Regions from separate parts of the Numidum massiliense genome, predicted to be linked through region 1. Evidence: a T-box and tRNA genes for the amino acid it is inferred to sense, from the RefSeq annotation. Region 1 holds a T-box; the other holds one or more tRNA genes.
The links. The T-box of region 1 lies ahead of metG (methionine--tRNA ligase). A T-box ahead of a tRNA ligase gene usually reads a tRNA of that ligase, here a tRNA-Met.

Region 1 (15,376 bases):
CTCCTGGGGTCTTCGGCGTGAGCGACAAATTAAACGGATGTCCCGGGAGGAAAAGTTGGCGCTCGTGCGTCAAGGAAACGAATGCGAGACAACGCGAAAGGAGAGTGACGGCCGTGCAGCAGCAGAAGTCGTTTGCCCCGTTAGAAAATAGGGGGACGCTGTATCTCGTAGGGACGCCGATCGGCAACTTGGAGGATATGACGGTGCGCGCCGTGCACACGTTGCAAGCCGTCGACGTTATTGCAGCTGAAGATACGCGGCACACGCGAAAATTGACGAACTACTTTGACATTCATGTGCCGCTCGTTTCGTATCACGAACATAACCAACAAAAGCAAGGGGACGTCTTGCTCAAGCGACTGCTACAAGGGGAAGCGGTGGCGCTCGTTAGCGATGCCGGTTTGCCGGCCATCTCCGACCCGGGGAGCGCCCTCGTAGCGACTGCCATCGCTCACGACATACCTGTCGTGCCCATTCCAGGAGCCAATGCGGCGCTTTCGGCGTTGATCGCCTCGGGGTTGCCGACCGACCACTTTTTGTTTCTCGGTTTTTTGCCGCGCGAACGGAAAGCGTGTCGCCGCGAGTTGCAGCAGTGGCGGGACATCAGCGCCACACTGTTGCTGTACGAAGCACCGCATCGGTTATTGTCGACGCTTGCGCTCATTGCCGATGAATGGGGCAACCGCCAAGCAGCGGTCGCCCGCGAATTGACGAAACGGCACGAAGAGTGGCTGCGGGGGACAATTGACGAATTGGTCGTGTGGTTTGAACAGCATCCCCCGCGCGGCGAATGTTCGCTTGCCATTGAAGGGAACGCGAGCGAAGTGGCGGCTGAGGAAGAGTTGCCGTGGTGGCATGCGCTTTCTTTGGAGGCACACGTCGCACACTGGATCGCCGAGGGCGCGTCGAGTCGGGACGCGATACAAAAAGTAGCGGTGGAAAGAAACATGAAAAAACGCGACGTTTACAACTACTATCACCGGCGGCATGAATAGAATGCACAAAAAAACGAGCGGCCGTCTGGTCGCTCGTGAATGTCGCCTATATTTCTATATTATTCTTGGGCAACTGGCGCCGGCAATTGGGCGATACAATCGCTGCACACAATTTTATTTTTAAAGTTTACCGTGCGATCGGCGTTACCGCAAAAAACACAGGAAGGCTCGTACCGCTTTAAAATGACGCGATCTTTGTCCACATAAATTTCCAATGCATCTTTTTCGCCGATCCCCATTGTCCGGCGTAGTTCGATCGGGATCACCACACGTCCCAATTCATCTACTTTGCGCACAATCCCCGTTGACTTCATCACCTTGTGTCACCTCTCCTTATTTCCCCAATATATTGACAAATTATATATATACAATTTTATCGTACCAATGTTTCCATTTACAGTCAATGATAAATTATAACTTCGCGACAAGTTATTAATCCTTCAGAAGAAGATCATAATAGGATTGTGGTGTACGGTAAGTTGACAAAGACGGATTAATTTCGTTACAATATAAGGCAACATTGCTACGGAAATCACATTCGATGAACGGAAGAGTAATTGTCTTCTGCCTATAAAGCAGAGAGCCGGGGAAGGTGCGAGCCGGCATAGGCAGATACAGTGAACATGGCCCGGGAGAAGGTCACCTGAACGAACTGCGGCGCAAGGCGCCGTATAGTAAGGTGTCCCGTGAACCTGCGTTAACGGTATAAGTGACACGTGTTAAAGCGTAGTGCCGGCATTTGCGGCGCTAAATTTGGGTGGTACCGCGTGAGTAAGCCTCTCGTCCCAACTGGACGGGGGGCTTTTTTAATGAAAAGGAAACGATGAACCCGAGGAGGAAATGGTATGAGCAAACAGCAGACGTTTTATGTGACGACGCCCATTTATTATCCGAGCAATAAACTGCACATCGGTAATGCGTATACGACGATTTCCGCTGACACGATTGCTCGCTTCAAGCGGCTGACCGGTTACGATGTGTACTTTTTAACTGGGACAGACGAACACGGGCAAAAATTGCAGCGCCGCGCTGCAAAGGAAGGAAAAGCGCCGCGGGAATTTATCGATCCGATCGTCGCCTGGATCCAAGATTTGTGGGAGAAACTCGATATTGCGTACGACGACTTCATCCGTACGACGGAAGAGCGGCACAAGGCAGTCGTGCAAAAGGTTTTCACGCGCTTGCGGGACAACGGCGACATTTATTTAGGGGAATATAGCGGTTACTACTGTGTCGAGTGCGAGGCGTTTTGGACGGAGCGGCAGGCAAAGACAGATCACGGCTACACCTGTCCCGACTGCCAGCGCGAAATTAGCCACGTGACCGAGCAGAGTTACTTTTTCCGCCTGTCAAAGTATACGGAGCGCCTATTACAGTACATCGAGGCGAACCCGGAATTTATTCAACCGGAATCGCGCAAGAACGAGATGATCAATAACTTCCTGAAGCCTGGTCTGGAAGACTTGTGCGTGTCGCGCACGACGTTCGACTGGGGGATTAAAGTGCCGGGCGATTCAGAGCACGTCGTGTACGTATGGATTGACGCCTTAACGAACTATTTGACGGCGCTCGGCTACTTGTCGGACGACGATGCGAAGTTCAAACGGTACTGGCCAGCCGACGTGCAAATTATCGGTAAAGACATTCTCCGCTTCCATACAATCATTTGGCCGGCGCTCCTCATGGCGTTAGATTTGCCGTTGCCGAAAAAAGTGTTCGGTCACGGATGGCTCCTCATGCCGGACGGTAAAATGTCCAAATCGAAAGGCAACGTCATCGATCCGAAATTTCTCATCGACCGATACGGTTCGGACGCGGTACGCTACTTCGTGCTCAGGGAGATCCAATTCGGCCACGACGGTGTGTTTACGCCAGAGGCATTTATTCAGCGGCTCAATTTCGACTTGGCCAACGACCTCGGCAACTTACTCCACCGCACCGTTAACATGATCGAAAAATATTTTGAAGGACACATCGTCAAGCGGGACGTGCGGGAAGCGCCGGACGACGAACTGATCGCCCTCGCCGGACAAACGGTGCAAGCGGTCGAAGCACACATGGAAAAATTGGAGTACAGCAACGCACTAGAACACATTTGGCGCCTCGTCGGCCGCGCAAACAAATACATTGATGAGACGATGCCATGGGCGCTAGCGAAAGACGAGGCGAAGAAAGACCGGTTGGCGACGGTGCTATACCATTTAGCGGAGAGCTTGCGCATCGTATCGATCTTGTTACAGCCGTTCTTGACGAAGGCGCCGCAGCGCATGTGGCAACAGTTAGGCATTGCTGGCGACGACTCGCTGACGAACTGGCAGTCGTGTGCCACCTTCGGACTTCTTCCCGACGGCCAACGCGTAACGAAAGGTGAGCCACTGTTTCCACGCCTCGACTTAGAAGAAGAAATTGCGGTCATCGATGCGTCGACGGCAGCGGCGCGCAAGCAAGCTGAACAAAATAAATTGGCCAGGGAAGCGCGCGAACAGGGAGCTTCCCATAGTGACAAGGCGAAAGTAGGGGCAGAAAAAAATAGTGCTACCGCTGACGAACATGCGCCACAAGATGAAGGTCGTCCCACGGAAATTACGATCGACGATTTCTTTAAAGTCGATTTGCGCGTCGCGGAAATTGTGCAGGCCGAGCGAGTGAAGAAAGCTGACAAACTGTTAAAATTGCAACTTGACCTCGGCTATGAACAGCGGCAAGTCGTCTCCGGTATCGCTGAGTATTACCGGCCGGAGGAACTCATCGGGCAAAAGGTCGTCTGTGTGACTAACTTAAAACCGGTGAAATTGCGCGGCGAACTGTCGAATGGGATGATTTTAGCGGCGGCGGAAGGTGAGCGCCTCGTGCTCTCGACCGTCTCTGGCGACATCCCGAACGGGACGAAAGTGAAGTAACAGGAACAGAAGCTAGTGAAACAGTCCATGAATTGGCGAAGATAAATAGGCGGAGGAAGGGGGAGTATTTGTAACATGCAATTGATTGATACGCACACCCATTTAAACGATTCACAGTTCGATGAAGACGGCGACGAAGTGATTCACCGTGCGCGGAGCGAATTTCACGTGTCCCACATGATCAACGTCGGCTACAACCGCGAGACGATCCCGCCGACTCTTGCGCTCGCGGAGGCGTACGACTTTATTTATGCGGCGATCGGGTGGCATCCGCACGACGCACAAACGATGCAGGACGAAGATTTAGTGTGGATCGAACAGCTCGCCGCGCACGAGAAGGTCGTCGCACTCGGCGAGATGGGCTTAGACTACTACCGCAACCATTCGCCGCACGATGTGCAAAAAGACGTCTTCCGACGGCAAATTGCGCTCGCAAAAAAACTTCACCTGCCGATTATCATCCACGCTCGCGAATCGTACCGAGACGTCGTGGCGATCTTAAAAGAAGAGGGAGCCGCTGACGTCGGTGGGGTGATGCACTGTTTCGGCGGTGACTGGAAAATCGCTCGCGCTGCACTCGACTTAGGTTTTTACATCGGTTTAGGCGGTCCGCTCACGTTCAAAAAAGCGGACGACGTGCGTGACATCGCTCGTCAAGTGCCGTACGACCGCTTGCTCGTCGAGACCGACTGTCCGTACTTGGCTCCAGAACCGCGACGCGGTCGGCGGAACGAAACGGGTTACGTCTATTACGTAGCGCAAAAAATGGCAGAAGTGCGCGGGATCAGCTTGGAACAGCTCGCATTAGAGACGACGTCGAACGCGAAACGTTTATTTAAGCTACCTTAACAATATGGCGACAATTTTGTGCTAAACTTGTAATAAACGCCATAAACGGAGGCATTCAATGGAAAGAGAACGGCCGATTACGGCACGCACGGGTCAACTGTTACGAGATCACGCCTTACAACCGAAGAAATCGCTCGGGCAAAACTTTTTAACCGATCCACACGTTCTCGACAAAATGATCGCCGCGGCGGCGCTCGATCGACAAACAGGCGTGCTTGAAGTCGGTCCTGGGGTTGGGGCACTCACGGAGCGGCTATCGGCAGCGGCGGGTGCTGTGCTAGCCGTCGAAATCGATCGGCGCCTCGTTCCCGTCCTACAAGAGAATTTCGCCGACACAGCGAACGTACAAATCGTGCACGGGGATATTTTAGCGCTAGATGTTGCACACTTAATACATACGCGCTTAGTCGGTATGCAAAAATATGTCGTCGTCGCTAACTTGCCTTATTACATTACATCAGCGGTCATTATGCACGTGCTAGCGGCAGGGGTGCCATTCGAGCGACTCGTCTTTATGACGCAAAAAGAAGTGGCCGAGCGGATGGCGGCCCAGCCAGGGGGTAAAGACTACGGCATGCTCTCCGTCGCGGTGCAGTATTACGCCTCCGTAAAGACAGTCGCTCGCGTACCGGCACACGTGTTTATTCCCCGTCCAAAAGTCGATTCGGCTGTCGTCTGTCTCGAACCGCATCAGACGGCGCTAGTTGCCGTACAGTCGGAGGAAACATTTTTTTCGGTCGTGCAGAGTGGCTTTCGCGAGCGACGCAAAACGCTGGCGAATAATATAAAAACACATTTACTCCCAGACTGGAGTAAAGCGCAAGTTAACGAATGGCTAACTGGTTTAGACATCGATCCACAGCGGCGGGCAGAGACGCTGTCACAAGCCGAATTTGCCCGTATTAGCAACGCTCTCGACGACATAAGTTAACGGTTCGCAAACCTCGCCTTCGAGGAGGGAAACCGCCTTGGATTTTATGCATCCGCGCAAAGGCCAAATAACGCTAGAAGAAATGATTCGCGACATTCAATCGTTTATGGCTGAAGACGAAAATGCGCATTACAAAATTGTGATCGGTACTGACTCGCAAACGACCCAGCAACAGACGTTGTTCGTCACAGCCGTCATTGTCCACCGGATCGGTAAAGGGGCGCGCTTCTACACGCGTAAAATGCGGTCGCAGCCGCTACACAACCTGCGTTACCGCATTTACCGTGAAACGGAATACAGTTTAGATTTAATGCAACATCTAAAAGAGAAAGGATTTCTTGAAGAACTCCTGGATTTACCACTAGAAATTCATTTGGACGTCGGACAAAGAGGCGAATCGCGCAAATTAATTCAAGAAGTGGTCGGCTGGGTGACAGCGGTCGGCTACACAGTCAAAATTAAACCGGACGCATACGGTGCCAGTGCGGTCGCCGATCGTTTTACGAAATAAAATCGTTAACGCTTGTCTCCGATTTGTAAAAATGGGAATTACAATTTTACCATTGACAACTACCTCGCGGCACTGCTATAATTTACTATTTCATTTGACATACTACCGAATAAGTGTTAAAATATTTAGCAAGTGAGGTGGTTATGTCCGTGGCGAAAAATGCGTTACAGGAGATCAAAAGTAACTTGGACCGTCACATTGGAGAAAAAATTAAACTCATTGTGAACGGCGGTCGTCGTAAAACGGTTGAGCGGACGGGAGTGTTGGAAGAAACGTACCCGTCAGTTTTTATTGTAAAGTTGGACAAAGACCTGCATGCGTTTGATCGTGTTTCCTACAGCTATGCCGATATCCTCACCGAGACAGTAGAACTAACCGTCTATCGCAACGAAGGAAAAGTCAAAATACAATATGTTACACAATAGAACACGGTTACCGTGTTCTATTTTTTTCAGGTCTTTAAAAACAGCGCGCGTTGCATACACTAACGGTGTCTCATCACCATCGTCCAAGGGGGCTACAACATGGCACGGCGATCGATTATGTCCGCAGCGTTTAAAGAAGAATTGGCGAAGGACCTCGGATTTTACGATGTCGTACAACGCGAAGGTTGGGGTGGGATTACGACGCGCGACGCCGGAAATATGGTCAAGCGCGCGATCCAACTCGCCGAAGAAAGGTTAGCCGCGCGCGAGGAGTAAGGTTGTGGGACACGAGCTAAGGGGGTCCCCCCTTAGCTTTTTTCCTTCCACTAATCCCGCAATAAATGATAAAATGAGCGGGTATGAGGAGGGCAGGCAGATGATATCAGAAAAGGCGCCGGCAAAAATCAACCTCAGTTTAGACGTACTCAACAAGCGGAGTGACGGTTTTCACGAACTGGAAATGGTTATGACGACGATCGACCTCGCCGACCGGATCGATTTGTGTGAAACGGCACATTCGGCCATCCATGTTGCCAGTTCATCAGGTGTACTTCCTTCCGATGAGCGGAATTTAGCCTATTTGGCTGCGGCTCGACTAAAAGAACGCTACGGCATTTCGCAAGGCGTATCGATCTATATCCAAAAGAAAATTCCGATTGCGGCTGGCCTCGCTGGCGGTAGTAGTGACGCTGCAGCGACACTGCGCGGTTTAAATCGCTTGTGGCACCTCGGGTTGACGCTGGACGAGCTTGCGGTAATCGGTGCGGAAATTGGTTCGGACGTGCCGTTTTGCCTTTATGGCGGAACAGCGCTCGCACGAGGCAGGGGCGAAAAATTGCAGCAACTACCCCCACCGCCGCCTTGTTGGGTCGTACTCGCTAAGCCTCCGATAAGTGTCTCGACGAAAGAAGTCTTCCAAACGCTGCAGGTTGAGGACATCCGCGACCACCCCCGCACGCCACTAATGGTTCAGGCGCTGCGCGAACAAAATTACGAGGCGATGTGCAAGTTTTCGTGTAACGTCCTCGAAAGTGTGACGATGGCACAACACCCCGAAGTTAAAGCGTACAAAAATTGTTTGCTGAGGTTTGGTGTCGATATGGCGCTTATGTCGGGAAGCGGACCGACAGTTTTTGCTCTGCTGAACCAGGACACGCGTGTTAACCGCGTCGTTAACGCGTTACGCGGCTTTTGTAACGACGTGTATGCAGTGCGTATGTTGCGGGAAGGCGTACAAAAATGATATATTAACTCCATAACATTCGGTTCTGTGGAGGATATGATGAAGAAAAGAAAGCGAAGTGCGCGTCTAGTCGGCATGACCCGCCAGTTGCTGGCTAGTCCGCGACAAGTAATATCCCTTTCGCGGTTTGCTGAGCAATACGGGGCGGCAAAGTCGTCCTTGAGTGAGGATTTGGCAATTATTCAAGAAGTGTTTCAAGAAGACGGTTACGGCGAGTTGCAAACGATCGCGGGGGCGGCAGGTGGGGTTCACTATATCCCGACTATTTCCCGCGAAGCGGCAGCGGCGACAATCGACGCCATATGCGACCAACTGGCCCAAGCCGAACGGATCTTACCGGGCGGGTATTTGTACATGTCCGATATTCTCGGTCAGCCGGCAACCGTAAACTGTTTGGGATTGATGTTCGCTTCTCATTTTACTCAACCGATCGACGCCGTACTGACCGTTGCAACCAAAGGGATCCCACTCGCCTACGCTACAGCGCATTATCTCGACGTGCCCGTCGTCATTGCTCGTAGAGATAGCCGTGTAATCGAAGGATCAGCTGTCAGCATTAATTACGTCTCTGGTTCTTCCAAGCGCATCCAAACGATGTCCCTCGCGCGGCGGAACCTTCCGGAAGGTTCTCGTGTCCTCGTCATTGACGATTTTATGAAAGCAGGTGGAACGGTACGGGGAATTAAAGACTTGTTGGCCGAATTTCGCGCAGAAGTCGTCGGCGTCGGCATCTTTGTCGACTTGTTAGCGGAAGAGCGCCTCGTGGACGGAGTCGTCTCCTTAGCTACCTTAACCGAAGTCGACCCGGAGAAACACTGTGTGACTGTCGTGCGCGGAAATTATTTTTCCGAATAAGCAACACTACTGTTGGGGAGACACTTTACACTTACGCATGCAAGGAACTAAATGACACGAACTCAATAACCAAGGGAGGAAACAAACGATGGAATTTATTGCGACAGAACAAGCACCGGCAGCGATTGGTCCGTATTCCCAAGCGGTGAAATGTGGGAACTTCTTGTTCACCTCGGGGCAAATCCCACTGACGAAAGACGGTGAACGAGTTACTGGCGACATTGAGGTACAGACGAAACAAGTGTTACAAAACTTGCAGGCGGTGCTCGATGAAGCGGGTGCAACCGTTCAGCAAGTCGTGAAAGCGACCGTTTTTTTAACTGACTTGACCAATTTCGCACGTGTGAACGAGTTGTACGGTGACTTTTTTCAAGGACATGCACCGGCTCGCTCGTGTGTGCAAGTTGCAGCATTACCGAAAGGCGTAGACATCGAAATCGAGCTCATCGTCGCGCTCACATAAAAAGGCTAACATAACAACAAAAAAAGAAAAGTTTTTGGCATATATTTGCAGGATTTTCACCATCTTTGTTGAATACATCATGTAGCAACATTGCTAACAACAGAAAAAGGATGGTGGAATTAACGTGCAAGTCACCGATGTCAGATTGCGCCGCGTTAAGACGAGTGGAAGGATGAAAGCGATTGCCTCGATTACGATTGACAACGAATTTGTCGTACACGATATCCGCGTCATTGACGGCAACAACGGGTTGTTCGTTGCCATGCCGAGCAAGCGAACGCCGGATGGTCAGTTTCGGGACATCGCGCATCCGATTTGTTCCGAGACGCGCGGCAAGATTCAAACCGCCGTGCTCGCTGAATATGAACAAGCGGCAGCGGTAGAGTCTAGCGAAACAGCAAACTTAGAAGTAGCGGTTACGACGAGCGAATAACGACGCGTGAATAGCGGAAGGCAATGATCTGTATTTACTCATCTTTTTACACCCCTTCGCAAAGGTTTCACTAGAGCGGAGGGTTTTTTTATGTACCGCCTATTTTGCGCAGGTGGAAAAAGGGCCTTGTTGCAAAGGGGAACGAGTTAGGATATAGTCATTATGAAAAAAAAAGAGGGGGCGGATGGCGAGTGTCACACACGTACGCCGTTATATTGGCTGCCGGAAAAGGGACGCGGATGAAGTCCAAAACCCATAAAGTGCTACACCAAATCGGCGGGAAGCCGATGGTGGCACATATTGTCGACACATTGGCACAATTGGGTGTAGAGGACATCGTTGCCGTCGTCGGCTGCGGCGCGGAAGCTGTGCAAGCTTATTTGGGGAACCGCGTCCGTTACGCCGTGCAACAAAAGCAACTAGGTACGGCACATGCCGTTATGCAAACGGCGTCTCTGTTGGAAGGGAAAGCGGGGACTACACTCGTGATTAACGGGGATAACCCGCTCATTACGGTAGAGACCTATCGCGCATTTTTACAACGTTTTGCGGCAAGCGGTGCCGCAGCGTCGATGCTTACTGCGATTGTAGACGATTCTTCAGGTTACGGCCGCGTGTGCCGCGCGGCGAACGGCGATGTCGAGCGCGTCGTAGAACATAAAGACGCAACGACGAAAGAGCGGAGTATAAAAGAAATTAATACAGGGACGTTTTGCTTCGACAACGCCCACTTGTTCGCGGCCTTAAAACAAGTAGATAACGACAATGCGCAAGGCGAATACTATTTGCCCGACGTGCTGCAAGTGTTACGAAGCGAAGGGCAGTCCATTAGCGCCTTTTGTGTCGACGACGCGAGCGAGACAGTCGGCATTAACAACCGCGTGCAACTAGCGGAAGCAGAAGCTATTTTTAGAGCGCGTACCTTAAGGGAGCACATGGCAAACGGCGTGACCGTCATCGACCCGGCGAACACATATATCGAAGCAGATGTCGCCATCGGGATGGACACAGTCATCTATCCGGGAACGGTTTTGCGCGGGCAGACGGTCATTGGCGAAGACTGTGTGATCGGCCCCCAGGCCGATATAAGGGACTGCCGTATTGCCGACCGCGTAACGATCGAAAACGCGACGCTTGTCGAAAGTGTTGTCGCTGAGGAGGCGACAGTCGGTCCGTACGCCTACGTACGACCACAAAGCGACATCGGTCCGCGCGTTAAAATCGGTGACTTTGTCGAAGTGAAAAATGCCGTCGTCGGTGCCGATACGAAAATACCTCATCTAAGCTACGTCGGCGACGCCGAGATCGGGCAAGGGGTGAATGTCGGCTGCGGCGCGATCACCGTCAACTACGACGGGCAAAACAAATGGCGTACGGTCGTCGGCGATCGTGCGTTTATCGGGTGTAATGCGAATGTCATTGCTCCAGTGCACATCGGGGACGGTGCTTACGTTGCCGCAGGCTCGACGATTACCGCCGACGTCCCGGACGATGCGTTTGCTATCGCCCGCGAGCGCCAAACGACGAAAACAGAGTATGCGAGAAAACTAAGCGAAAAAGTGCGTAAACTAAGTGAAAAAATGCGGGGGAATAATAGTAATGACTGAGTGTCACTATCCGAAATTGAAACTGTTTAGTTGCAATTCGAATCAACAGCTTGCTCAAGAAATAGCCGATCACATCGGGGTATCTTTAGGTGACGGGTCAGTTACCGCGTTTAGTGACGGAGAGACGCGGGTCACTGTGAACGAGAGTGTGCGGGGCGGGGACGTGTACGTCATTCAATCGACGTGTGCACCGGTCAACCAACACCTCATGGAGTTACTCGTCATGGTCGATGCCCTGAAACGTGCGTCGGCGAAAACGATTAACGTCGTCATTCCGTACTACGGGTACGCACGGCAAGATCGGAAAGCGCGCGCTCGCGATCCGATTACCGCGAAGTTAGTCGCTAACCTCATCGAGACGGCCGGCGCTGACCGGATGATTACGATGGATTTACACGCGACACAAATTCAAGGGTTCTTTGACATTCCGGTCGATCAATTACTCGGCGTGCCGATCCTCGCCGAATACTTCCGCAACAAACAACTACAGGACGTCGTCGTCGTTTCGCCCGACCACGGCGGGGTGACGCGGGCGCGCCGCCTGGCCGATCATTTAAAAGCACCACTGGCGATTATCGACAAACGACGTCCGCAGCCGAACGTGGCGGAAGTGATGAACATCGTCGGAGACGTCCGGGGACGAACGGCAATTATTATCGACGACATTATTGACACGGCGGGGACGATGACGCTCGCGGCGAACGCGTTAATCGACCACGGGGCGCTCGATGTGTACGCCTGCGGCACGCATTCCGTCTTATCGGGTCCGGCGATCGAGCGGCTGAAAAACTCCCGCATTCGCGAACTCGTCATTACGAACACGATCCCGCTACCGGCGCACAAGCAGTTGGACAATGTTCATACACTGTCCGTCGCACCGCTGATCGGTGAGGCGATTATTCGCGTGCACGAAGAGATGTCGGTGAGCAAACTGTTTGATTAAGCGCTACTGTTTGCCTTTTCAACCCGGTGGGTATAGTATTATGATGAGGAGGCATACAAACTATGGCTGTTGTGATTCGCGCCGAAACGCGTGAGACCAAACCAAAATCAGTATTAAGGAAATTGCGCAAGGCGGGTAAAGTTCCAGCGATCGTCTACGGGAAAGATACGAACGGGGCGGCAATCGCTGTCGATGCGATGGAAATGGATAAAGTTTTACGCGACGAAGGGGATTTTGCAATCCTCGATTTGGAAGTTGCCGGTGGACAGGCTTACAAAGTGATGGTGAGTGAGGTGCAAAAAGATCCACTCAAACGCACGCTCACGCATCTCGACTTTCAAACGATTCGCATGGACGAACCGGTAGATAGTGAAGTCGTCATCGAGCTCGTCGGGGAAGCGCGCGGTGTCAAAGACGGCGGGGTGTTGCAGCACGGTTTGCGCGCCTTAGAAGTGCGTACCTTACCTGATGCACGTCCTGACGTGATCACTTGTTCGATAGATGACCTCAGCATCGGCGACAGTATTAATGTCGCCCAGCTAGAAATTCCCGAAGGTGTCGAAGTGTTGACGAATCCGGAAGAAGTCGTCATTAGTGTCGTTGCACCAGTAATGGAGGACGCGGAAGATGCGGACGATGCAGATGCTCCCGAAGCTCCGAAACTAGTAGAAAACACGACGGACGACGGTTCACCGGAATAAAGGATTGCTCATTTACACTCCTTTGCGTTCCCCAGCTGCGAAGGGGTGTTTTTTTATGATAAAATCATCTTAAGGATGTTTTATAGGAGTGTGTAGCGAGTGAAGCTAATTGTCGGCTTGGGCAACCCTGGCAGAAAATACGCAGGGACGCGGCACAATGTCGGATTTTTCGTTATCGATCAGTTAAGCGATCGATGGGGTATCCCCGTAACGAAGAAAAAATGGCATGCCTTCTGCGGCGAAGGCCGTGTGCACGGAGAGAAAGTCGTCCTGCTCATGCCGCAGACGTACATGAATTTGTCTGGTGAAGCGGTACGTCCAGCGCTCGACTTTTACGGCCTTACCGCGGAAGATTTAGTCGTCGTTTACGACGACCTCGATTTGCCGCCCGGTAAAATCCGTTTACGTTTAAAAGGGAGTGCTGGCGGGCACAACGGGATGCGTTCAATCGTGCAACACCTCGGAACCGATCAGTTCAAACGCATCCGTATCGGCATCGGGCGCCCCGCACCGTTTATGGCGACGGCCGACTACGTGTTGTCGACCTTCGCTAAAGAGGAACAGGATGTCGTCGCTACAGCTGTCGAGGATGCTGCTGCAGCTGTCGACTTCTGGCTGCAAGCGAATTTTTTACAGGCGATGAACAAATTTAACGCAAAAAAATGACACACCAGTAAAAAGGCGGCCTTCCTGTATAAAACGGTCGCCTTTCAGGCGATACTACGAGTGATATAGCCGTTACAGGAGGCATATACATGATGGCAATCCACTATATTTGCCGCTATTGCAAAACATCACTCGGCGCGCTTGACGTTACCGCGATCAGCGAGGAGCAGCTAGGCCTTCACGCCTTGACCGCTTCCGAACGTAAAGATATAATAACGTATGATCCGGTTGGAAATATGACTGTTCACGTGATTTGTGACTACTGTAAAGAAGCTGTCGAGAAACACCCTGAACTGGCTCCAACCAATTTGTTACAATAAACTGTGGGAATAAGGCCTAGGCCTGGACGCCAGGGCCTCTTTTTGCTATGCGTACTTAAACGTTGCCACGCACGGTTAACGGTGGCAACGGCGTATGCCTATGCCAATTGGGGTGGACGCAAGCTTATTTAGGTGAAAGTAACCTGTAGATTGTTAACGCGTGAGCAACCTTTTAAACATGCGTGTGTTAAGTTTATAGATTAGGAGAAACAGAAAGGAGGATCGCCCTTGGATGCACTAATTACTCGTTTCGCCGAAGATAAGGACGTGCAATCGACGGTGCAAGGCGTAGCGAACGGCCTTAGCGAACAACTCGTCGCCGGGCTCGGCGGTTCGGCGCGCGCGTTGTACGCGGCAGCCGTGTATCGAGAACTGCGGCGGCCGATCGTGTTCATCACGCACAATTTAAATCAGGCGCAGCGACTTGTCGAGGACTTGTTAGAGTTCTTATCCGAAGACGACGTCTTGTTGTATCCGGCCAACGAACTGATCGCCGCCGAGATGGCCATGAGTGAACAGGCGAATGGCGGTGAACGGATCGGCGTCCTCAGTGCCCTCAGCCGCGGCTTTCGCGGCATCCTCGTCGTGCCTTACGTCGGGCTGCGCAAAAAATTTATTCCGGCTCGCGTCTTCCGCGACGCGCACGTGACGCTCGCCGAGGCGGAGATCGTTACGATCGACGACCTTTCCGCGCGGCTCGTTGCGACCGGTTACGAACGCGTTGACAAAGTGGAACATGGCGGGGAGTTCAGTGTACGGGGTGGCATCGTCGACGTGTTTCCCCCCTCGTTTGCGCGGCCGCTGCGCATCGAATGGTTTGACGACGAAATCGATACGATTCGCGAATTTGATGTCGATAGCCAGCGGTCGCAGGAACGCCGAGAGCGCGTGACGCTCCCACCGGCGCGCGAGTTGTTCGCCACAGCAGACACGCTGTATCAAGGGAGTGAACAGTTACAAAAACGACTTGACGAGCGTCTCCGTCGGGTGAAAGATCCGAAATTGCAAGAAGAATTACTAGAGGCAATCGGCGCCGAAATCGAACGGATGAAGCAAGGGGTCGCCGATCGAGAACTGTATAAATATATGTCACTGTTGTATGAGGACAGTGCAAATTTGACGACGTACATGCCGCAAGATACGGTACTCCTATTTGACGATCCCGCGCGCATACAAGAAACGGCGAAACAGTTGGAACACGAGGAAGCCGAATGGGAGACGACGTTATTAAAACAGGGGAAATTGCTACCCGACCTCGAAATGTCCTTGCGCTACGAACAGTTATTAACCGAGTTAAAACAGCCGAAAATTCATTTGACGATGTTTGTGCGGCAGGTGCCGAACACGAATCCGCAAAATATCGTCAACGTGTTGACGCGGGCGATGCAGCAGTTTCACGGGCAAATGCACGTGCTGAAGACAGAGTGGGACCGCTGGCAAAAGACGAATCACCGCGTCGTCTTTCTCGCGTCGAACCGCGAGCGGGCAGAACGGTTAGCACGCGTCCTCGGCGATTACAAGATGGACGTCGACA
Region 2 (15,376 bases), 2.8 Mb from region 1:
ACGGCATCGTCGGTGACCTGTTCGACGTCGTACCGAAGTTGACCGAAGCGTTTAAAAAAGTGCTCGCTTAGGTGTAAGTAATAAGCCAGGTGATGCACGAGGTTCACAATAGGACAAAACAAGCCGAAACCCCTTAGATTGAGGAGTATCGGCTTGTTTTTCTTTTTGCCCCCTATTGGCTATATACTTACGCCATGAGTTTTGTGTGAGAAGTTACTCGTACGGTCGGCAAGTAGGCGCGCAGTTTCTGCTCGCGAAACGGTTATAAATCGTACCAGTTTCGGGGATTCTAAACTTGATTGTCATATTGTGTGCGCAATAGGTGGCAGCAAACGTTATCACAGATATATAACAGATTATGTTTGAGGTATAGAACAGCAGGGGCTTTCTTTTTGAAACAAAAGGGTATATAATAGTGAATGCGAAGAAACACCAATAGAAACTTACCTTTTTATCGCTGCGTTAGTTTGTCATCACACGTTTACGCAAGGAAGATAAAATAAACAGAGTGAAATCTTCATATAGAACAGTTTATTTTACCCTTTTCTTGCAACAAGCGTTTATTACTGTATGCGAGGTGGTTACTGTGGACCTAATCAGTCCTGATTTGAAAGTTGAGATGCAGCAGATTTTATCCGAGGACGGAAAAGTTAATGCTGGGCAAACCGTTCCGGATCTTAGCGACGACGAATTAAAAGATATGTATCGCTGGATGTTGCGGCTACGCGTATTCGACGGACGCGTCATTAAACTGAACCGACAAGGCCGATTGGGCTTTTATGCACCGCTCGGCGGACAAGAAGCGTGTCAAGTGGCCAGTATGGCTGCCCTCAGGAAGAGCGACTGGCTGTTGCCGAGTTACCGCGACATGGGGGCATCGATGTATCACGGGATTCCGCTTGAGCAAGTGTTTTTGTATTCCCGCGGGCAAAGCGGCGCCGGACGCATTCCTGACGATGTAAATATGTTCCCGCCGCAAATTATTATCGCTGCGCACTTGTTGCACGCATCTGGCATCGCGTGGGCGTCGAAGCTACGCGACAAAGACGATGTAGCGATTTCGTTCTTCGGCGACGGCGCGACGTCGCAAGGTGACTTCCACGAAGCGTTGAACTTTGCTGCCGTATACAAGTTACCTGCCATTTTCTTCTGCCAAAACAACCGTTACGCGATTAGCGTACCTTTGCATAAACAAATGAACAACGAGACGATTGCGCAGCGGGCGCTCGCCTACGATATGGCTGGCATTCAAATCGACGGAAACGACCCGCTCGCCGTTTACCAGGCGACGAAAGAAGCGGCTGACCGCGCGCGCAAGGGTGAAGGTCCGACGTTGATCGAAGCGTTGACGTACCGCCTTGGGCCGCACACGATGTCCGGGGACGATCCGAAGCGTTATCGGGAAAGAACGGAAGAAGACGAGTGGCGCGAACGCGACCCGATGACTCGCTTCCGCAACTACTTAGAAAGCAAAAACCTCTGGAGCGACGCTGAAGAAGAGGCGACTGTGAACGAAATGAACGACGAAATATCGGCGACGATAAAGAAAGTGGAACAAATGGATAAAGGGTCGATCGCCGAGCTGCTCGATACGGTGTACGCAGAGGAGCCGAAAGACTACACTGCCTTTAAACAAGTGTTCTTGCAAAAGGGAGGGGAAGCCTAATGGCTAAAATGACGATGGTACAAGCGGTTTGTGACGCGATGCGCGTCGCGCTGAAAGAAGACGACAATGTCGTCGTGTTCGGGGAAGACGTCGGTGAAAACGGCGGTGTGTTCCGAGCGACAGACGGCCTGGCAAAAGAGTTCGGCGATCACCGCGTCATGGATACACCACTCGCCGAATCGGCAATTATCGGACACGCGGTCGCGATGGCCGCTGTCGGGATGAAGCCGGTCGCTGAAATTCAGTTTATGGGCTTTATTTTTGAAGCGATGGACCAAATTGCTTCCCAAGCGGGGCGGATGCACGCGCGCTCCGGCGGACGCTTCAACGTGCCGATGGTGCTCCGCACGCCGTTCGGCGGTTACGTCAAAGCGCCGGAACTGCACTCGGATAGCTTAGAGACGTTGTTTTGGCACAGCCCGGGTTGGAAAATCGCCATTCCGAGCAACCCGTACGATGCGAAAGGGATGCTGCTCGCGGCGATTCAAGATCCTGACCCCGTGTTGTTTATGGAGTCGATGCCGCTCTACCGCTCGGTAAAACAAGACGTGCCGGAAGGTTCGTACATCGTACCGCTCGGTCAAGCGAATATCGTTAAAGAAGGTACCGACGCGACGATTTTGACGTACGGCAACATGGTGCGCATTTCGCAAAAAGCAGTCGAACAGCTTGAAAAAGAGCGCGGGGTTTCTATAGAAGTGATCGACCTCCGCACGCTGTCACCGTTAGACATGGAGACGATCACCGCTTCTGTCGAAAAAACGGGACGCGTCGTCGTCGTGACAGAACACGCGCGTACTGGCGGGGCTGCATCGGAAATTATTACGCGCATTAGTGAACAGTCGATCTTACATCTAAAAGCACCGATTGGACGGGTGACCGGACCTGACGCGCCTTTCCCGATTGCCATGATGGAAGACCAGTGGCTGCCGACGCCTAATCGGGTACGACAAGCGTTAGTCGAAGTATTGGACTTTGATTGATAGCCAAAAGGAGGCACAACAGTGGCTTACGATTTTAAACTTCCGGATATCGGCGAAGGAATACATGAAGCAGAAATTTTAAAGCTATACGTTAAAGTAGGCGACGACGTAAAAGAAGACGATGTGCTCGCTGAAGTTGAGACAGATAAAGCGGTCGTTGAAATTCCAATTCCAGTTACCGGGAAAGTGAATTCGTTAAATGCGAGCGAAGGTGATACAATAGAAGTTGGGCAAGTGCTCGCTACGTTTGCGACCGACGACGACCCGGCGGGAGATGCTGGTGCGGACGACGCACAAGCGCAACCGTCTGCTGCGGCTACGGAAGAAACCGCACCGGCTGAGAAGGCGCAAGCAGGACAAGCTGCGGCAACAGATGCGCCGCCAGCGGTAGATGCGGGTGCCGATCGCGAGGCAGCGAAGAAAGTACTCGCTATGCCTTCCGTGCGCAAGTTAGCGCGCGAACTAGGCGTCGACATTACGCAAGTACCGGCTACCGGCAACAGAGGTCAAGTGACCGCGGCCGACGTGCAAAACTTTAAAGCAGCACCGCCGGCAGCGCCAGAAGCTGCAGCACCGGCTGCACAAGCAGGTGGAACAGCAGGACAAGCAGTAGCGCGCACCTTCGAACCGGGCAGCGAAGAGCGTATTCCGCTTAAAGGCATTCGCAAAGTGATCGCCGAGCGCATGGTCGAGTCGAAGTTCACCGCCCCGCACGTGACGGCGATGGACGAAGTTGACGTCACTGAACTCGTCGAACTGCGTCAGTGGGCAAAACCGCTCGCTGCAGAAAAAGAGATCAAACTGACGTACTTGCCGTTTATCGTGAAGGCGATTATTGCCGGGTTGCGCGAGTTCCCGACGCTCAACGCATCCATTGACGAAGAAGCTGGCGAAATCGTCATTAAGCACTACTATCACATTGGCATCGCCGCAGCGACGAACGAAGGGTTAATGGTGCCCGTCGTCCAACATGCGGATCAAAAGACGATGTGGGAGTTAGCGGACGAAATTAACGACTTGGTGGCGCAAACGCGCGATCGCAAAGTTGCGCCTGATAAGTTGAAAGGCAGCACGATCAGCATTTCCAACTTAGGGTCGGTCGGTAGCGGGATGTTCTTCACCCCGATCATTAACTATCCTGAAGTAGCGATCGTCGGTATCGGTACGATAGCTGAGAAACCTGTCGTACGAGACGGTGAGATCGTCATTCGGAAAATGATGGGATTCAACGTGACGTTCGACCATCGCCTCGTCGACGGAGACGTAGCAGCCCGCTTTATGCGGTTAGTCAAACATTACTTAGAGAATCCCCGACTTTTAATGATGGAGATGAAGTAAATGGTAGTGGGAGATTTTGCGAACGAAGTCGATGTACTAGTCGTCGGAGGCGGACCGGGTGGCTATGTCGCTGCCATCCGCGCCGCCCAACTGGGCCGCGACGTCACCTTAGTGGAAAAAAGTGACTTAGGCGGCGTCTGCTTGAACCGCGGCTGTATTCCTTCGAAAGCGATCATTACGGCGGCAGAACTGTACGAAAAAATGCAAAACGCTGGTGACCTCGGATTAATGGCGGACAACGTGTCCGTCGACTACGCGAAAACACAAGCGTGGAAAGACAAGGTCGTTTCCCAATTGACTAAAGGCGTCGGCTCACTGCTTAAAGGGAACAAAGTGACGGTAATCAAAGGGGAGGCCTATTTCTCCGGCGAAAACCAAGTGCGCATTGCGACGGAAGACGACAGTCAGACGTATAAGTTCAATGACTGCATTATCGCTACCGGTTCGCGTCCCTTTGAGCTGAAAGGACTTCCTTTCGACGGCAAGCGGATCATCTCTTCGACCGAAGCGTTAAGTTTACAAGAAGTACCGGGTAAATTAATCGTCGTCGGCGGCGGTTACATCGGCCTCGAACTCGGAACGGCCTATGCGAAGTTAGGCAGCGACGTGACAATTTTGGAAGGGACCGACCAACTGTTACCCGGAACCGATAAGCGGATCGTCCGCTTCATCACGAAAAACTTGAAGAAAAACAAAGTGACGTTTAAGACGAACGCCCTCGTGCAAAAAGCGGAAGCAAGTGACGACAAAGTGACCGTCACGGCGGAAATTAAAGGTGCGGAAGAAACGATTGACGCCGACGTCGTCTTAGTGGCCATCGGGCGCCAGCCGAACACAAATGAGTTAGGCTTAGAGCAAATCGGCATCGCCTTGGACGAGAAAGGTTTCGTTAAGGTGAACGAAAAAATGCAAACGTCCGTGCCGCACATTTACGCCATCGGCGACATCGCCGGCCAGCCGCTTCTCGCGCACAAGGCGAGCTACGAAGGGAAAGTCGCTGCAGAGGTAATTGCCGGCCAGCCGAGCATCGTCGACTACCGCGCCATGCCGTACGTCGTCTTCAGCGATCCGGAAATTGCCTACACCGGCATGACCGAAGACGAAGCGAAAGCAGAAGGCATCGAAGCGACCTCGTTCCGCTTCCCGTTCCCGGCTAACGGACGCGCCCTGACGATGAACGCCGCAGACGGCTTCGTCAGCGTCGTCGCCGAAAAGGAAACGAAACGCATCCTCGGCGTACAAATTGTCGGACCGGAAGCTTCCTCGCTCATCGCCGAAGCGGTAACGGCGATCGAATTCGGCGCGACGGCGGAAGATATCGCCCTGACGATTCACGCCCACCCGACGCTGCCTGAAGCAATTGCTGAAGCGGCAGAAGGCATTATGGGACACGCGATCCATACCGCGAACAAGTAAGCAACATTCAGCGCTAAATTGTAAATACAGTTGCCAGCATACTGACTCGTGCTCAGCCTATGCACAATAGGCGTCCATGCTGCACGAAAGGGCTCCGTCGCGAAAGCGGCGGGGCTTTAACTATGGCGTGGCACCTTACTATGCGTCGGGGGTTGCTACTTCTTACTTCCGTCCCCGCAACTCCCTCAGTTCGGTCAAAATGCCTTCGATTTCCATCATCGACAGCGACTCCCGCTTGGCAACCAACTCGTAAATGTCGCGTAACTCGGCGTAATCTTCGAGGCGAAAATCGTCGGGATTGATCAAAGAGTCGTTAACCGTTTTAAGACGCTTTTTTAGATCCGTAATCATAAAGGCCATGTTTTCTGAAGTCGCTTCTTGTAAATTCAACGATGTTCACATCCTGTTCAGTCAAAATTGTTTAAGAAACTCGCCCTGCGCAGCGGTCGCCCCCTATTATAAACGATTACATGCGTTTGTACGACTAGCAAACCCGCGAATAATATGAAAAATGCTGTAGCTAATAACCCACTTATCCCGTAAAATAAGAAGCAGCTCGGCATTTGGCAACTAATTGGAATTGGCAACAGCCGAAAGTGTTTTTTAAAGGTTTGTAGGTGCGACTTTTAGCTGTTTCGTACGTCTATTAGAGTAACGAAACGCCTCTGATTGTCGCAGGGAGGGGCGAGATGGAACGCATTGAGGAACTATTCCTGCAATACAGCCAAGACGTGTATCACTTTTTAGTTTATTATACGAATAACGTCGATGTCGAAGACATCCTACAAGATGTTTTTATAAAGGCAATCGAACATATCGATACGTTTCAAGGTCGCTCGAGTGCAAAAACGTGGTTATTGTCGATCGCCCGTAACCTCGCCATCGACCGCGGGCGGAGGAAAAAAGTTATTCAGTTCGTTCCGGAAGAAGCGATTGAACAGCATACGTCAGCTGAGCGTACGCCGGAGGAGCGCTTGCAAATGAACGAAGACGTTCGCGAACTGTACGCGTCTATTAATCAATTGCAGCCGAACTACCGTGAAGTCGTCATTTTACGCGGTATTAAAGGACTATCGGTTAGTGAGACAGCAGAAGTGCTCGCTTGGAAGGAAGGAAAAGTGAAGTATACGTTTCACCGCGCCATCAAAAAGCTCAAACGGCTTTACGAGCAAAAGCGGAAGGAGGGTGTTCCATATGAAACGGAACAAAAATGAGCGGTCGATCACGGAAGAAGAACTGTTGGAGCAACTTGACCGTATGCCGCGTCCGCGTTTGAGCGAGGAGAAACAACAGGAAATGTTACAACATATATGTACGCGAGCCGAACAGATGACTGCTGCAAGAGAAACTGCTACACAGGTAACTGTGCAGCAGGGCGACGTTGTTCGCGAGCAAGTCGAAAAAGCGGGGCGATTGAGCGACGAAGTGAGGGGGGGGACGGTTGACGCGCAAGACGAGGCAGTTGCCGTCGGAAGCGGCGTCCGGTGGGTAAAGCGGCGTAAACGGTGGCGCAATTTGTCGCTCGTCCTCGCTGCTTCCGTCCTCGTTTGTTTAGTATACGTCGTCTACGGCGCGCCGTTCGGAACGCCGTCAGATTTCACGGGAGAGGACCTAGGGGAAGAGGAGATGGTGGGAAAGAGAATTGGCGAGAGCGAGTTAAACGATCAGATCGGCATGGATGCGCCGAATGGCCCAAGCGAGTCAGATGCAGCGAACGAGACGAGCGGTCAAAAGGAATCTGGTGCAGCGGACGTACGAGATGGTTCGAATGGCTCAAACGGTTCGAGCGGTTTGAGCGGTAACGGAAAAAGTGATGCAGGTGATGCGTACAAAGGTGGGGGGCACCGCGATAAGCAGTTACAGCAGGAAGGAGGCGATTCGGCCAAGCCTGGCGGACGGGAAGAAAGGTCGTCTGATCACAAAGAGGGACAACAGTCTGCCACAACAGACGGAAGGGAGCACAAGCTTTCACACGTCACGCCGCAAGAGGGCATGGTCGTCTTCCAAACGGCGGCAGATGGTGAAAAACTCGTCATTGACCCTAATGTCAAGACTGATGCTGTGTCGAGGGGCGCACTCCTGTTGGTGAAAAACGCATCGAATGGGCAACTGTCCGACGGACAACCGGACGGGGACTTCAGCAGTGCTACTCACACGGTGTATGAAGTTGTCGCATTACCGGGTGAGACCGTGAAAATCGTGAACAGCAAGGTGTTGGTGGACGGCGAAGAAATAGCGGACTTTCCGAATCGAGAATTGTCAGTGCCGAATGTGCGCGGTAACGAATCGGGGGATGCTACGTACGAGTGGCGAATGGCTGCAGAGAAATTTTTCGTGCTCCAAGATCGCACACACGACGGTGCACACAGTGGCGATCACCTCGCATACGGTCCCATTTCGGGGGCGCAAATCGTAGGGAAAGTTGTCGGTTACTGTATCGATTGTGCGGCGACAGAGCAACAATAGCTGACGCGTTGAAATTTCATACGCTGTTCGTTGCAACAAGTAATAAGTAATAACTTGGAACGCAAGCCGGGTAGCCAAGGAGGCTCGCTATACTAATAAACGAAACGGATGTCAATTGAGTGTAATGGATATAAGTACCTGTACAAAAGTTTTTTAGCGGGAGGGATTGGCGTGAAATGGTCGCAATGGTCGCTACCGGAAACATACCCAACGTTGTACAAAGCGTTTCTTTACTATTTTAATATCGAGCGGGATTATTACGAGTGCCACGAAGTGTTAGAAGAATTGTGGTTGGCAGAAGGGCGCCATCCTTTGTACCAAGGTTTGTTGCAAGTTGCCGTCGCCTTGTACCACTTCGGCAACGGCAATGTGAACGGGGCGCGTAAACTGTTTCGCGGCGGCTTAGAGAAGCTGGCGCCGTTCCCTGACGATTGTATGGGGATTGACCTCGGAAAATTAAAGCGGGAGGCGCAGCAGTACTTGGAGAAGTTACAAGCGTATGAAACAAAGCCGTTCGCTTTTTACGATTTGACGATCGACATAAAAGATCGCTTGCTGCGGGAGCGCGTTGCAAGTGGTGGCGACGTTTAAACTATCACTTTCGGTCTTCCACTTGTTCGGACCATTGATTGGCCCACGTTTGCCACTCCTGTTCGGTTTCCAATTCCATCATCTCTTCGTACAATTGCTTCAGTAACGCCTCATCGTCTGTCGGAGGTGCTGGTGCGTCATCCCCTTGTAGTAAACGAGCCATGCGGTGAATGTCGGCGAGTCGCGCTCGGTATTGGGGCACGAGCGGTCGGCCATACGTGACGAGGGCCTGCCATTCCACTGCTGGGTCACGCGCGATTCGCGCTTCAAATCGTTCAATATATTCTTCTTGTGTTAGTGTAGGCGCTGCTTCCTGCGGTTTGCCTGTGTATAAAATTGCGCGTAGCTGTTCAAGCTGTTTGCGAAGTTGCACCGTTTGTCACCTCGAGAAATAATCAGTTAATCACTGTCACCAGTGTAACATACGTGTGCGCAAGAAAGACATTTTTTCGTTTCGCTTATGGACGAGCGTGCTTGTTTTGGCGCTCGTACAACACGATGAACGGTTGGCATGCACCGTTTAACAAATTCTAAAAATGTTGTCTGAGAAGATTATTTTTTATAATACGGTTAAAGGGCATACCTTTAAGAAAGTGGATTTGATATAGTTATAAGTGGATAAAGAAAAGGAAGGAATGAAGTGAATGGAGATGAAGCGGGCGCGTGAAGTGGCAATCGCTGTCGCCCGGGAAGCAGGGCAGTTCATCCGCAGCAAAGTCGATCGCATCCAACAAATTTCTTATAAATCGTCGGAGAGTGACCTAGTGACAGATGTCGATCAAAAGGCGGAGGAGATCATTCGCGAGCGCCTTTTGGAGGTCTTTCCGGAGCATGCGATTTTAGGTGAGGAAGGAGTAGAGCCTGGTGCTGAAGCCGCGAAGCGGGCGCTCCGAGTCGCGGCGCGCGAGGAGTATTTGTGGATTGTCGATCCGATTGACGGCACGACTAACTTTATTCACGGCATTCCTTTTTTTTCGGTATCTGTTGCGTTCGCAGTCCGCGGCGTGGTGCGCCTCGGAATCGTTTACGACCCGATGCGCGACGAGTGTTTTATCGCGGAGAAAGGGTGTGGCGCGTCGGTAAACGGCATGCCGATTTACGTATCAGAGGAGCAGACGCTGGCTGAATCCGTCGTGTCGACCGGTTTTTCCGGTCTGAAAAAACATCATTGCGAGAGTAAAAAGAAAGGTGTTTTTGCGTTAACGGGTCAAGTGCGCAACATGCGTAACCTCGGTTCGGCAGCGCTGGAGCTCGCTTATGTTGCAGCGGGAAGAATGAGTGGTTACTGGGAGATCGATTTGAACGCATGGGACGTGGCGGCGGGCGGGTTGCTCGTAAGGGAAGCGGGAGGGCGCGTTAGCGACACGCTTGGGGAGCCGTTTGACTTAAATGTGCGGAATGTGCTCGGCACGAACGGCCACATTCACAAACAAGTGCTGCGTACGTTGCAAGAAGTAGGCGCTACAGGTTATGAAAATAGTACAAAAAAGGATACACATATGAAAGGAGACTGACTCGTATGACGGTAAATTGGAAAAAAGAAGCGGAAAATCGTAAAGAAGCGTTTGTCGCGAAGACGAAAGAGCTACTTAGTATTCCGAGTGTGTACGATCAGACGACAGCAGAACCCGGGAAGCCGAGCGGTAAGGAAGTGGCTAAAGCGCTCGACTTTATGTTGCAGTTTTGTGAGGAAAGCGGGTTTAAAACACATAACGTCGATGGTTACGCCGCGCACGCCGAGTATGGCGATGGGGACGACATTATCGGCGTTCTTTGTCACTTAGACGTCGTTCCCGCGGGCGATGGATGGACGAGCGATCCGTTTCAACCGGAAGTACGCGACGGGAAACTGTACGCTCGTGGAGCGATCGACGACAAAGGCCCGACGATGGCGGCCGTCTTTGCGTTGAAAATGGTTAAAGAACTCGGTTTGCCGCTGAACAAACGAGTCCGTCTCATTTTTGGAACGGACGAAGAGGTCGGCGACTGGATCGGGATTAAGAAATATTTTGAAGCTGAGCCAATGCCGCTCATGGGCTTTGCTCCCGATGCGAATTTCCCGCTCATTAACGCTGAGAAAGGTATCTTTAACTTTCACTTAGTACAGCAGCCGGGCAAAGTTTCCACCGAGCGACAAGATGGCTGGCGCCTACAGTCTTTCACGAGCGGCAACGCCACGAACATGGTGCCTGATCTAGCGGAAGCGACACTAGTCGGCACGAGCGACGTGTTTGCGGTGAAGGAACGCTTTCAGTCGTACGTGATGGAACACGGTCTCGAAGGAAAATGCGAAGAACGCAAGGGGCAACTGTATATTAGAATTAAAGGCGTATCGCACCACGGAATGGAACCAGATCAAGGGTTGAACGCCGGCCTCACGCTGGCACGCTTCCTTAACGTGCTCGATTTAGACGCGCGCGGGCACCAATTTATCGGGCTCGTACACGACTACTTCGTGGACAGCTTCTTCGGCGAGAAGTTAGGGATTGCGTTTTCGGACGAAGTGACTGGCCCGCTTACTGTTAACGTCGGTACGCTTAACTACGCGTACGACGGTGAAGCGCGCCTCGGCATTAGTTTGCGCTACCCTGTGTCGGACCGCTCAGAGCGCTTCGTACCGGCGATCGAAGCTGCAGGCGAGCGCTATGGTTTTGCGCTCGGTAAGGATGTGATGGATCAAGTGCCGCATCACGTCGCGAAAGAGCACGAGTTAGTCCAAACGCTATTGAAAGTGTACAGTGAGCAGATGGGCGAGAACGCCGAGCCGTTGTCGACTGGTGGCGGGACTTACGGTCGTGCGTTAGATGTCGGCGTCGCTTTCGGCGCCCTCTTCCCAGGTGAACCGGAAACGGCGCACCAGCGAGACGAGAACGCCGACGTCGACAATTTGTGCCGGGCGATGGCGATTTACGCGCAGGCGATTTACGAACTGGCAAAATAAGTATTCCGTTATGGGGCTACACCAGACGTCACTGTATAAGTGGCAGCGGAGGTAGCCCTATTTTTTTGCCAAAGGTCGGCATGGCGGGTAAACAAAACGCCAAAGGCGAGAGGCGCTTGTGTAAAAAGTATTTGACACCCATGTGAGATGATGTATGATTGAGGTGTAAAATACTTTTTACACTTGGAGGGAATGCGATGGGAGCTAGCGTTGTTTTGCCCAATATTGTCGGTGGCTTAATAATTGGGGGAGCAATTTTTTATTGTATTTATTTATCTGGAGGCAAAGATGCGAAAGGCGATGAGCGACAGAAGGAAATTCGGCGACGGGCGACGCTTTCAAGTTGGATAGTGATAATTGCGTATTGTTTGCAACGAGGGATCCTCGCGATTCCGTGGTTTGGCGAAGCGCAGCGGGGGTCGCTCGTGAGCATTCCAGCGCTCGTCCCCGAGCAGGTGGGCGACTTCTTGCGGCACGGATTCGACGTCGTGATCGTAGGTCTCATCGCTTATGCCATCTTTTTCGTCGTTGCTCGTCGGCGGTTAACATAAGATGGAAAACAACATCCGGACGTTGCGTAAACAGGTGAGTCTATCACAAGGTCAATTAGCAAAGCGCTGCGGCGTCACTAGGCAGACGATTAACTCAATTGAGAACAACAAGTACGATCCGACATTACAACTCGCCTTTCGTCTCGCGGAAGTTTTGGGTGTAACGGTTGACGAATTGTTCGTCTACAGACGATAGCGGTCCATTTCCCGGGGAATACTAACTATTATTCGCACAACAGTGGCTCGCACAGGTTCACATTAAGGCGGATAGTGTTTCTTGCAGTGCAGGGGAAATTCGTGTAAGGGGGGACAGACGGTGGGTAACCATGAGACTTACAGTTCTGACGATCAGCCAAATGGATACATAGATGCTACTGTCGTCGACGGGTTCGACGTGGACGACGAAGACTGCATGCGTTGGCCGTATGTGTCAATGCCGAAAAGGCAGATCGGACGCCTAACATTTACAGAATGGCGGAAAAGATAAATAGGCAACAGTCGCGCGCCGTATCCATAAAATTGAAGGGGGCAGAAGCGAAACTTCTGCTTCTTTTCTCCGTATAATATATGTAAGCGATTCGTGTAGGGCGATGACACGTTTAACAATCGCCCATGCCTTCATTGTGTCATTGTACTGTACGACGAAACGATATCTTCTAGAGCCGCCAGAAGGTGTATACTGAATATGAAGAGGTATTATGTTTGTAACAAAGGAGGTTCGGCCGCTTGTTAGAAGTCCTGACGGGAACGACGTGGGGAATCCTGTTACTCGCATTTATTGGAATTGCGCTTATCGTTACAGAATTTTTAGTAAAGGCAAAAGGGATTGCCGGAGTGATCGGACTTGGCTCGTTAGCTATGTATTTTTACAGTACGACAGGAAATAGTGACTATTCTTCTTGGATGCTCGGTTTATTCGTCATCGGTCTACTATTAATGGTCGTGGATGGCAAGCTTATTCAAGACGGTACCTTAGCTACGGTCGGTGTCGTATTAATGTTAATCGCGATGGTCGTACCGACAAACGATCTCGCACTCGGAGCGGGAGTCGCCTCTGCGGTCATTTTAGGGCTCTTAACGAGCATGCTGTCGTTTCGCATTTTCCCGAAAAGAGATATGTGGGAACGGATGACGTTGCGCGATCGCCTGACGAAAGAGAAAGGGTACAGTACGATCAATGAATCGTTTACGTCGCTCGTCGGAAAACGTGGTGTCGTCACATCGACGTTACGCCCATCCGGCATTATCGAAATCGAAGGCAAACGGTATGACGCCATTTCCAACGGTACGTGGGTACAACAAGGAACGGCAATCGAAGTTGTGTCGGTCGACGGCACACGAATTTTAGTCAACGAGTTAGAAACAGTGCAAAACGGTTAACGAAGTATTTTATGGGATTTTTCAGCTGTAGTCGTAGGGACAATCGGTCGCTAGTTTGAAGCGATCCTTCCCCTGCGCCATATTAAATGGGAAAAATACCGCATTTATCAAACACCGTTGTAACACGAAAAAAAATGCGAATGTGCATTGACAAGAACGACAAGCAGTAATATAATTGTATTTGTTCGTTGAAAAAAAGTGTGCGCGCGTGAAACATTTGGCGGCGTAGCTCAGCTGGCTAGAGCGTACGGTTCATACCCGTGAGGTCGGGGGTTCGATCCCCTCCGCCGCTACCATTATTCGTTCACTTTTTTGCGAAGCAATTCACTTGAAATGCCGTCCGAATGGGCGTATAATGAATAATAGGTTATGGGGCTGTAGCTCAGCTGGGAGAGCGCCTCGTTCGCAACGAGGAGGTCGGCGGTTCGAGCCCGCTTAGCTCCACCACAACGGCGGGAAAGCCCGTCATATAAACGTTTTAAGCCCGTTGGCGAAGTTTGCCAACGGGCTTAAATATTGCATACAACAAGCTACAACGAGGCAGTCCCGCAAGCTACAACGAGGCGCCCTTGGTTTCTGCGGAGAAGTGCCTCGTCGATGAGCGTCTCTTAATATTGATAGGAGGCGTTTTTCTATGTCTATAAAACGAAATTCTGATGAGTCGATTGTCCGTATGAAAGTTGCTCTGTAAAGTATGTGTAACATTTCTCTCGAAGGGTTTTAGCAGGAATTTGGAGGGAGAATATAGAAAAGGAAGACCTAAATAGTACTCCTAACCACCACGAAAGGAGAGGTCTTCCTTGAAAACCATTATACCAGAAATCGCTACTATCTTGGAACAGTCTACAGATATGTTGTCGTTTTGGGAAAGCTTACGTATTCGCCTGATGGAAGTGATGGCTGATCTGTTCGGAGAATTTTTGGAGCAGCTCGATCAGATGATGACGACGCATTACAAGGAAAAATACGGTTGGAAAAGTGAGCGATTGGACAGCCGGGAGTTCACCAGTTTTTTTGGGACAGTGTCCTATAAACGCCACTTGATGTACGACCGAAACGGAAACGCACATTACCCTGTCGATGAGGCAATCGGTTTAAAACGCCGTAAAAGATACAGCCCAGACCTTATGATGCTCGGAGCAGAGTTAGCTGCAGCGCCGGGAATGACCTACCGCCTCGCCTCAGAGGTCACGCAAAAACTTGCCGGTATAACGATCAGCCATACGACGTTTCAGCGCTTAGTAAAAGAAGCAGGTGAAGCTCAAGCTGTCATGGATGCTGAAAAAAGGGATCGAATTTTTGAGGATACGGTAATTCCTAACTCTCCGTCCGTTAAGCACTTATATTGCGAAGCAGATGGCTTATACGTCAAAGGGAGAGGCAAAGGAATAGAGATCAAAAATATGCTTGCCTATACCGGGTGGGAGCAAAACGGACAGCGTGTCTCGTTAACAGATCGTCACGTCTTTTCTACCGTTGAATCGGTGGATGACTTTTGGGAAATAGGTTATGCAGCGATTCGACATCGTTGGGATCTCTCACATACACATGTGGCGACTAATGCGGATGCGGCTTCATGGATCTCTGAGGAACGCGTTCAAAATACCTTTTCTGAAGCGACATCGGTTGTCCGCCAATTGGATCCTTTTCACGTAAAGAGGAGTATTCGTCGCGGGTTGAGCCGCCAGCCAAGGCTCATTCCTCAAATTGAAAAGGCAATATCCGAAAAAAATAAGGATAGGTTTAAAGCGGTGATTGATACGGCACAGGGAAATGCAGAGACGGAGCGAGAGGAAAAGCGTATCGAGAACATGCAGAAGTATCTTGAAGGGCACTGGGAGATCCTCTGCGACTGGCGTGAGGTTAGTCCAGACGTGCCAAAAAATGCTCGTAGGATGGGATGCATGGAATCGAACCAGAGACGTCTGGCATACCGCATGAAACGTCGTGGCATGTACTGGAGTGAAGAAGGGGCTCAAGCCATCGCCAAAGTACAACAAGGCGTTACCAATGGGACGTTGAGACAGGCATTATTAACTGTCTG

Region 2: it encodes a tRNA-Met, which carries the amino acid that the T-box ahead of metG (methionine--tRNA ligase) is inferred to sense. The anticodon was not compared.

The regions. Positions count from the first base shown of each region.
Region 1 is NZ_CTDZ01000009.1:3,149,017-3,164,392, reverse strand. It holds gene BN1247_RS14850 (GIY-YIG nuclease family protein) at 1-151, shown strand, start outside; gene rsmI (16S rRNA (cytidine(1402)-2'-O)-methyltransferase) at 114-995, shown strand; gene BN1247_RS14840 (AbrB/MazE/SpoVT family DNA-binding domain-containing protein) at 1,055-1,312, opposite strand; T-box leader at 1,528-1,786, shown strand; gene metG (methionine--tRNA ligase) at 1,841-3,895, shown strand; gene BN1247_RS14830 (TatD family hydrolase) at 3,971-4,744, shown strand; gene rsmA (16S rRNA (adenine(1518)-N(6)/adenine(1519)-N(6))-dimethyltransferase RsmA) at 4,803-5,675, shown strand; gene BN1247_RS14820 (ribonuclease H-like YkuK family protein) at 5,722-6,186, shown strand; gene veg (biofilm formation stimulator Veg) at 6,336-6,611, shown strand; gene BN1247_RS14810 (small, acid-soluble spore protein, alpha/beta type) at 6,711-6,887, shown strand; gene ispE (4-(cytidine 5'-diphospho)-2-C-methyl-D-erythritol kinase) at 6,988-7,854, shown strand; gene purR (pur operon repressor) at 7,894-8,709, shown strand; gene BN1247_RS14795 (RidA family protein) at 8,798-9,172, shown strand; gene spoVG (septation regulator SpoVG) at 9,297-9,605, shown strand; gene glmU (bifunctional UDP-N-acetylglucosamine diphosphorylase/glucosamine-1-phosphate N-acetyltransferase GlmU) at 9,797-11,212, shown strand; gene BN1247_RS14780 (ribose-phosphate diphosphokinase) at 11,205-12,155, shown strand; gene BN1247_RS14775 (50S ribosomal protein L25/general stress protein Ctc) at 12,218-12,856, shown strand; gene pth (aminoacyl-tRNA hydrolase) at 12,956-13,522, shown strand; gene BN1247_RS14765 (anti-sigma-F factor Fin family protein) at 13,615-13,842, shown strand; gene mfd (transcription-repair coupling factor) at 14,071-15,376, shown strand, end outside.
Region 2 is NZ_CTDZ01000009.1:312,755-328,130, forward strand. It holds gene BN1247_RS02005 (electron transfer flavoprotein subunit alpha/FixB family protein) at 1-71, shown strand, start outside; gene pdhA (pyruvate dehydrogenase (acetyl-transferring) E1 component subunit alpha) at 587-1,666, shown strand; gene BN1247_RS02015 (alpha-ketoacid dehydrogenase subunit beta) at 1,666-2,649, shown strand; gene BN1247_RS02020 (dihydrolipoamide acetyltransferase family protein) at 2,671-3,987, shown strand; gene lpdA (dihydrolipoyl dehydrogenase) at 3,988-5,403, shown strand; gene BN1247_RS02030 (DUF1128 domain-containing protein) at 5,566-5,793, opposite strand; gene BN1247_RS02035 (RNA polymerase sigma factor) at 6,093-6,617, shown strand; gene BN1247_RS02040 (S26 family signal peptidase) at 6,598-7,869, shown strand; gene BN1247_RS02045 (DUF309 domain-containing protein) at 8,041-8,460, shown strand; gene BN1247_RS02050 (hypothetical protein) at 8,465-8,833, opposite strand; gene BN1247_RS02055 (inositol monophosphatase family protein) at 9,105-9,974, shown strand; gene pepV (dipeptidase PepV) at 9,980-11,401, shown strand; gene BN1247_RS02065 (hypothetical protein) at 11,599-11,952, shown strand; gene BN1247_RS02070 (helix-turn-helix transcriptional regulator) at 11,954-12,148, shown strand; gene BN1247_RS17550 (hypothetical protein) at 12,269-12,439, shown strand; gene BN1247_RS02075 (NfeD family protein) at 12,679-13,332, shown strand; tRNA gene BN1247_RS02080 (tRNA-Met) at 13,552-13,628, shown strand; tRNA gene BN1247_RS02085 (tRNA-Ala) at 13,704-13,779, shown strand; gene BN1247_RS02090 (ISLre2 family transposase) at 14,184-15,376, shown strand, end outside.